2 linked regions of the Rubrivivax gelatinosus IL144 genome follow. Each later gene encodes a partner of the first gene's protein in a complex. Links are inferred from orthologs where the notes say so. Each region holds a gene or a part of one and is shown on either strand. Other genes may lie near its edges.

Region 1 (4,200 bases):
AATAGGCCTCGATGTTCTTGGGCAGGTCCAGGTGGGCGACGAAACGCACGTCGGGCTTGTCGATGCCCATGCCGAAGGCGATCGTCGCGACCATCACCAGCGCGTCCTCGCGCAGGAAGCGGTCCTGGTGGCGGCGGCGCGTCTCGGCGTCCAGGCCGGCGTGATACGGTAGCGCCGGGATGCCTTCGGCGCTGAGCCAGGCGGCGGTGTCCTCGACCTTCTTGCGGCTCTGGCAGTAGACGATGCCGGCGTCGCCCTCGTGCTCGTCGCGCAGGAAACGCAGCAGCTGGCGCTTGGGCTCGTCCTTCTCGACGATCGTGTAGCGGATGTTCGGCCGGTCGAAGCTGGACACGAAGCGGCGCGCGTCCTCCAGCTTCAGCCGCGCGACGATGTCCTCGCGCGTGTGGGCGTCGGCGGTGGCCGTCAGCGCCATGCGCGGCACCTGCGGGAAACGCTCGTGCAGCGCCGACAGGCCGAGGTACTCCTCGCGGAAGTCGTGGCCCCACTGGCTGACGCAGTGCGCTTCGTCGATCGCGAACAGCGCCAGCCGATCGCGTTCGGCCAGCGACTCGAGCATCGCCAGGAAGCGCGGCGTCAGGATGCGTTCAGGCGCGGCGTAGAGCAGCACCAGGCGGCCGGCGAGCAGCTCGCGTTCGATGCGCCGGGCCTCGTCGCCGTCGAGCGTGCTGTTCAGGAAGGCGGCCGGCACGCCGACTTCGTCGAGCGCGCCGACCTGGTCGTGCATCAGCGCGATCAGCGGCGAGACGACGACGGTGACGCCCTGGCCGGCGCGGTGGCGCAGGATCGCCGGCACCTGGTAGCACAGGCTCTTGCCGCCGCCGGTGGGCATCAGCACCAGGGCGTCGCCGCCGGCGGCCACGTGTTCGACGATCTCGCGCTGGCGGCCGCGGAAGGCGGTGTAGCCGAACACCTCGTGCAGCACCTGCTGCGCGGGATCGGCCTCGACGGGGGCGGGACTCATGGAGGGGCCGGATGGTACGCGAGCCGTGCGGCCGGCCCGGCGCGCCCTCGGGAGGGGGAACCAGCCACCGTGCGGGGGGAGTGCCCCGCCAGGAGGGCCCGGCCGGTATCATCGGCGCCCAGTGCCGGCCTTCGCGCCGGCGTCCGTCCTTCCCTCTCGTCTTCGCCCACCCCAGGAGGGCATCCCCCATGGCCTCGGTCAACAAAGTCATCCTCGTCGGCAACCTCGGCCGCGACCCCGAAGTGCGCTACGCCCCCAGCGGCTCGGCGATCTGCAACGTCACCATCGCCACCAGCCGCCAGTGGAAGGACAAGACCAGCGGCGAGCGCCAGGAAGAGACCGAATGGCACCGCGTGGTCTTCTACGACCGCCTGGCCGAGATCGCCGGCGAGTACCTGAAGAAGGGCCGCCCGGTCTACGTCGAAGGCCGTCTGAAGACGCGCAAGTGGACCGACAAGGACGGCGTCGAGAAGTACACGACCGAAATCATCGCGATGGAAATGCAGCTGCTCGGCGGCCGTGAAGGCGGCGGCGGTGGCGGCGGCGACTACGGCGGTGGCGACGACATGGGCGCGCCGCCGGCCCGCCGCGCCCCGGCACCGCGCCCGCAGGCCCCCGCGCCGCGCGCGCCGGCGCCGCAGAAGTCGAGCACCGGCTTCGACGACATGGACGACGACATTCCGTTCTGAGCCTGTCGGCCGCTGGCCGTCACGGCCCGCCGCCTTCGGGTGCGCGGGCCGTTTCTTTTTCCGAGCCTTCTGTCCGTGATGCATGACCTGCCGCTGGCCGCCGTGCTGGCCGAGATCGCGCGGGCGCGTGCCGCCCGCCCCGACCTGGACTGGGCGGCCTTCGACCGCTGCGCGCCCGTCACCGCCGCCCACGGCCGGCGTTGGAGCTTTCCCTGGCACCTGACGGCCAGCGTCTTCGTCGTCGATGTCGACGGCCGGCGCACGCTGCTCGTCGAGCACCCGACGCTGGGCCGGCTGCTGCAGCCCGGCGGCCACCTCGAGCCCGGCGAGACGCTGCGCCAGGCCGCCGAACGCGAGCTGCGCGAGGAATGCGGCGACGCCGTCGCCGACGCCGCGGTGCTCGGCGACCTCGCCGTCGACGTCGACCTGCACGCCATCCCGCCGAACCCGCGCCGTGGCGAGCCCGGCCACCTGCATCTGGACTTCTGCTTTCTCGCGCGCCTGCCGGCCGAAGTGCAGTCCGGCGGCGAGCTGCCGACACGCTGGCTCGCGCTGGACGCCGAGCCGGTGCGCGGCCAGGCGCGGCTGGCGCGTATCGCCTCGCGTCTGTCTCTGGATCAATCCCCTGGATACCGTGGGGGGTAGATTGGGGCTCTCGCTCCAGGAGACGACGATGTCGACGATCCGCCATGCCTTCGTGTTCGCCGCTGCGGCCCTCGCCGCCGCGGCCGCTTTTGCCCAGACGCCGGCGCCTGCCGGTGCCGCCAGCGCGCCGGTCCAGGGGGCCGGCCCCGGCATGGGAGGCGGAATGGGTGGCGGCATGGGCCCGGGCGGCGGCCGCGGTGCCGCGCGCTGGGGCCAGGGCGTGACGCCCGGCTGGGCGCTGATGACGCCCGAGGAACGCACGGCGCACCAGACCAAGATGCGGTCGATGACGACAGGCGCCGACTGCCGCGCCTACGTCGAGCAGCACCACACCGAGATGGCCGCGCGCGCCAAGGAGCGCGGCGTCGCGGTGCCGGCGATGCCGCGCCGCGATCCCTGCGCCGGCCTGCCCGGCTGAGATCCCGCCGCCCGCGACATCCGGCACGCCGCCGGTCGGGTTCAGCTGCACCTGTTTGATACCCTGTGGGGTATCGGATAAGATGGCGGCATGAACCCGATCGTCCGCGCCGTCGTGCGCTCGTCCCTGCTGCCGGCGCTGCTCGCCGGCCTGGCCGCGTCGGCCGCGCCACCGGCGGTGCCGGTCGTCGTCGTCGGCCAGGCCGCCGCGGCCGGCGGTTTCGAGATCGACGCCAGCCTGCAGGCGCTGCGCCAGAGCACCGTCGCCGCCCAGGTCTCGGGCAACGTGCTGCAGCTCGCGGTGAAGGCCGGCGAGCGCGTCAAGGCCGGCCAGCTGATCGCGCGCATCGACGAACGCGACACCCAGGCCGGGCTGCTGCGCGGCGAAGCCGGCGTCGCCCAGGCCGACGCCGAGTGGCGCAACGCCTCGCTGCAGCTGCAGCGCACGCGCGAGCTGCGCAGCCAGGGTTTCGTCAGCCAGGCGGCGCTGGACACCGCAGAGACCCAGGCGCACGCCGCCCAGGCCGGCCTGGAGCAGGCGCGTGCCGCGCGCGCACAGGCGGCGCTGGCACGAGGTTTCACCGCCGTCGTCGCGCCGTTCGACGCCGTCGTGCAGGCCACGCATGTCGAAGCCGGCGACCTGGCCAGCGCCGGGCGTGCGATCGCCACCGTCTACGCGCCGGGCGCGCTGCGCGCCGTCGTGCAGTTGCCGGCTTCGCGTTCGGCGGCGGCGCGTGCGGCGGCCGGCGTCGAGATCGTGCTGCCCGACGGCCGACGTGTCGCGCCGGTCGCCAAGACCGAACTCCCGGCCACCGACGCCGTCTCGCAGACCGTCGAATGGCGGCTGGATCTGCCGCCGGCGGCGACCGCCGGCCTCGCGCCTGGCCAGAACGTGCGCGTGCGTTTCGCCGGCGTGCCCGGCGCCGCCGCACCCGCCGGCCGGCTGGCCGTGCCGGCGGCGGCGCTGCTGCGCCGTGGCGAGCTGAGCGCGGTCTACGTGCAGCGTGGCGAAGGCTTCGTGCTGCAGGCGGTGCGCGCCGGCGCGACGCTAGGCGACACGGTCGAGATCCTCGCCGGCCTGAAGGGCGGCGAACGTGTCGCCGCCGACGCCGTGCGTGCCGGCCTGGCCGGCGCGCTGGCTGCCAAGTGACGGAGCGCGCCGTGGCCGACAACGCTATGGGCATCGCCGGCCGTCTGGCGCGCGCCTTCCAGGCCAACGCACTCACGCCGCTGCTGGCGCTGGTCGCGCTGCTGCTGGGCCTGTTCGCGGTGCTGGTCACGCCGCGCGAGGAAGAGCCGCAGATCAACGTCACGATGGCCAACGTGCTGATCCCGTTCCCGGGCGCCTCGTCGGCCGACGTGCAGAACATGGTCGCGCGCCCGGCCGAGCAGGTGCTGGGCCGGATCGCCGGCATCGAGCACACCTTCTCGGTCTCGCGCCCGGGCCTGGCCGTGCTGACCGTGCAG
Region 2 (3,549 bases), 3.7 Mb from region 1 along the record:
TGCAACCGAGATCATGGCCGGCAGCGGCGCCATCTCCCAGCCCATCGTCGACGGGGCCGTGCTGCCTGACCAACTGGACTTGCTGATCAAGGCCGGCCGAGTCAACGCGGTGCCTCTGCTGGCCGGCTGGAACGCCGACGAAGGCACACCGTATCCGGCGTTCGCGACCACGCTGGCCGGCTACACCAGCAAGGTGGCGGCGACTTACGGCAGCTTCGCCGAAGACTTCAAGGCTGCTTATCCGGCGAGCAGCGACGACGACGTTCAGGCCATGGCCTACGAGCCGATGCGCGACGGCACGTTCGCCTGGAACGTCTGGACGCTGGCACGCGCGCACGCGGCACTGGCGCAAGCACCGACGTATCTGTACTTCTTCACACGGCGCCCCTCGTACTTCTCCGATCAAAGCTTCACTGGGTTGTCGCCGGCCTACAAGTTCGGCGCGCACCACACGCTGGAGCAGGTCTACTTCTACGACAACCTGGATGTCAGCGCGCCGGCACGTGACTACACCGACGTCGACCGGAAGATCGCCAGCACCGCGTCGAGCTACCTGATCAACTTCGCACGCAGCGGGGATCCCAATGGCAAGGGGCTGCCGACATGGCCGCGCTTTACCGGGCCCACGAGCCAGACCATGGAGATCGGCGACCGCATTGCACCGACGACGGTGCCGTTCCAGAGCCAGTTGGCGTTCTGGGACCGCTACTACAGCGCGACGCTGGGGCGCGACCTGCCATTCTGACGCGAACAGACGCCACCAAGACCGCGGCGTCCGTTAGTCCTGCGGCGCGAGCTGCTCGGCCCAGTCGACAAGCGCTTCGAGCAGCGATTGCGCGCGTTCGTCGTCGCGCTCGGCCGCCGCTTCGGCGAGTTCGTCGATGCGCTCGGCATACGCCTGCAGCGTCAGCGCGCCGCCGGCGCCGTCGATCAGGCGTGCGTGGCGGTGCGCCGCCCAGCGCTCGCGCTCTTCGGCGTCCAGCGTGTCGGCGAAGTTGCGCGCGCGGTAGCGGAACAGCAGCTCGTCCAGCCGCGGGTCGTCGAAAGCCGGGCGGCGCGAGGCCAGCGCCGCGCCGTCCAGGCCGCGCAGGCGCTGCAGCTGGCGCCGGTCCTCGTCGCCGAGGAAACCGCCGTACAGGTCTTCGTCGACATCGACCGGGGCGCCGGCCGCCGGCTTGGCGAAGACCAGGCTCCACAGCGGCTCCAGCGTGCGGCCCAGCGCGGCGGCGCGTTCGGCGTGCACCAGCGCGCGCTCGAGGTCCAGGCCCCAGCGCTCGCGCGCCGGGCCCAGCGTCTTCAGGTTGCCGATGACGACCGGCGACTTGTTCAGGTGGATGGTCTTGATCGGCAGCCGGGTCTCGCCGGCGGCGGCCAGTTCCTCGGTCTTGGTGTACAGGCGCCGGCGCACGGTCTCGGCGTCGAGCGACGCGAGTTCGGCCGGGTCCTGCGCCAGGTCCCAGACGATCAGCTCGTTGCGGTTCGTCGGGTGCGGCGCCAGCGGCCAGACGATGGCCATGCAGCCGTTCTCGACGCCGTACATGCCCGACAGGTGCAGGAACGGCCGGCCGACGCCGATCTCGGCGCGCACCGCGTCCTTGTGGCGCAACTTCAGGCAGAAGTCCCAGAGCCGCGGCTGGCGCTGGCGGATCAGCCGCGCCAGCGCGATCGTCGCGCGCACGTCGGACAGCGCATCGTGCGCGGCCTCATGCGCCAGGCCGTTGGCCGCCGTCAGGTGCTCGAGCTTGAACGAAGGCCGGCCGTCCTCGTGCTTGGGCCACTCGATGCCCTCGGGGCGCAACGCCCAGCAGCAGCGCACGACGTCCAGCAGGTCCCAGCGGCCGCAGCCGTTCTGCCATTCGCGCGCGTAGGGGTCGATCAGGTTGCGCCAGAAGAGAAAGCGCGTGACCTCGTCGTCGAAGCGGATGCTGTTGTAGCCGACGCCGATCGTGCCGGGCGCGGCCAGCGCGGCCTCGATGCGAGAGGCGAACTCGCGCTCGGCGACGCCTTCGGCCAGCGCCTGCTGCGGCAGGATGCCGGTCAGCAGGCAGCTCTCGGGGTCGGGCAGCGCGTCGGTCGGCGGCTGGCAGAACCACATCGCCGGGGCGCCGATCTCGTTGAGTTCGGCGTCGGTGCGGATGCCGGCGAACTGCGCCGGCCGGTCGCGCCGCGGCACGCGGCCGAAGGTCTCGTAGTCGTGCCAGAAGAAGGTGGTCTCAGCCATCGCGGGACGATAGCGCATCGTCTGCGCCGGGGCGCCCACGGCGCCCCGACGGCCGGTCAGGCCGTGCGCTTGCGCGCCGCGGTCTTGCGCGCCGGGGCTTCGGCGGCTGCGGCCGCCGCAGGCGCCGACTGCAGCGCCTCGGCCAGGCCCATCAGCACGCCGCTGACCATCGCCGTGTAGCTGTCGGCCAGCGCCTGCGCGGCGCGCACCGAGGCGTGGCGCGTCGTGCGCATCGCCGCCTGCATCTGCTCGGCCACCTGCTCGGCGGTCAGCGAGGCCTGCACGCCCGACAGCGTGCCGCCGGCCTGCAGCCGTTCGAGCACCGGGCCCCAGGCCGCCGCGACACTGCTGCCGCTGCCGGCGGCGCTCTTCTTCAGCGCCGCGAACAGCGTGTCCTCCATCTTGTCGAGGTCGTCCAGCGCCTTCTGCAGATGCTTCTCGCGCAGGTCGGCGCCCTGCTGCACCAGGCGCTGCAGCGCGACGCGGTTGGCCTCGACGGCCTTCAGCACCGCGGCGTCCAGCCCGGCGACGGCGCTGTCGAGCAGCGCCGTCGGGTCGACGCCGGCAACCGCATTGCGCGCCACGCCCAGGCTGGCGGCGTCGCCGACGGCCTTGATCGTCGCGCGCAGGTTCTTCAGCGTCAGCTCGCGGCCCTGCAGCGCCCCGAGCGCGGTCTGCGTCACCGCCTGACGCAGCTGCGCGCCCTGCTGGGCGGTGGCGGTCTCGAACATCGCGATCAGCGCCTCGGCATCGAACATCGGCTTGGCCATCGTCTGCTCCTGTGGTGGAGCGCCGATGCTGGCACCGCCCACGGGCAGCGACAAGACGGGGCGACACGCGGGCGCTGATGCGGCTCAATCGCCGGGCCGAGGGCGCGCCCTAAGGTGATCACCGGGACCGCTTCGGGGAGGATGCGATGCCAAGTCGTCGACGCGTGATGGCGTACGGCGCCCTGCTGGCCGGCGGCGCCACGCTCGCCGGCTGCGACGAGAGCGCCGTGCAGCAGGCGACGGCGCGGCTGCAGCGCCGCCTGGTGCTGCCCGGCAGCGTCGACGGCCGCGAGCGGCTGCGCGCGCTGGTGCAGGCGGCGACGCTGGCGCCGTCCAGCCACAACACGCAGTGCTGGCGCTTCGTGCTCGGCCGCGAGCAGATCCGCATCGAGCCCGACACCACGCGGCGCTGCCCCGCCGTCGACCCCGACGACCACCACCTCCTCGTCTCGCTGGGCTGCGCCACCGAGAACCTGGTGCAGGCGGCGCTGGCCCACGGGCTGATGGCCGAGCCCCAGGTCGGCGCAGACGGCCGCATCAGCGTCGCGCTGGCGCCGA

Evidence for each region. The genes of interacting proteins can lie anywhere in the genome.
Region 2: the proteins of ssb (region 1) and sbcB are in contact, whole or in part, in a crystal structure (PDB 3C94), measured with the Escherichia coli proteins. The link is inferred for Rubrivivax gelatinosus IL144 from one-to-one orthologs.

Annotation. Positions count from the first base shown.
Region 1 is NC_017075.1:4,959,132-4,963,331, reverse strand. The notes cover bases 1-2,920. They hold ssb (single-stranded DNA-binding protein), read left to right. Parts: upstream 1-1,170; coding sequence 1,171-1,671; downstream 1,672-2,920. Other genes in these bases: RGE_RS22595 (efflux RND transporter periplasmic adaptor subunit), read left to right, coding at 2,825-2,920; RGE_RS22600 (hypothetical protein), read left to right, coding at 2,345-2,734; RGE_RS22605 (NUDIX hydrolase), read left to right, coding at 1,750-2,316; recQ (DNA helicase RecQ), read right to left, coding at 1-982. Outside these bases: more of RGE_RS22595, read left to right, coding at 2,921-3,883; RGE_RS22590 (efflux RND transporter permease subunit), read left to right, coding at 3,910-4,200. UniProt on the Escherichia coli protein: Plays an important role in DNA replication, recombination and repair. Binds to ssDNA and to an array of partner proteins to recruit them to their sites of action during DNA metabolism. Acts as a sliding platform that migrates on DNA via reptation.
Region 2 is NC_017075.1:1,259,287-1,262,835, reverse strand. Bases 1-2,909 are described here. They hold sbcB (exodeoxyribonuclease I), read right to left. Parts: upstream 2,222-2,909; coding sequence 779-2,221; downstream 1-778. Other genes in these bases: RGE_RS05935 (DUF6781 family protein), read right to left, coding at 2,278-2,909; RGE_RS05945 (carboxylesterase/lipase family protein), read left to right, coding at 1-745. Also shown: more of RGE_RS05935, read right to left, coding at 2,910-2,991; RGE_RS05930 (Acg family FMN-binding oxidoreductase), read left to right, coding at 3,159-3,549. UniProt on the Escherichia coli protein: Degrades single-stranded DNA (ssDNA) in a highly processive manner.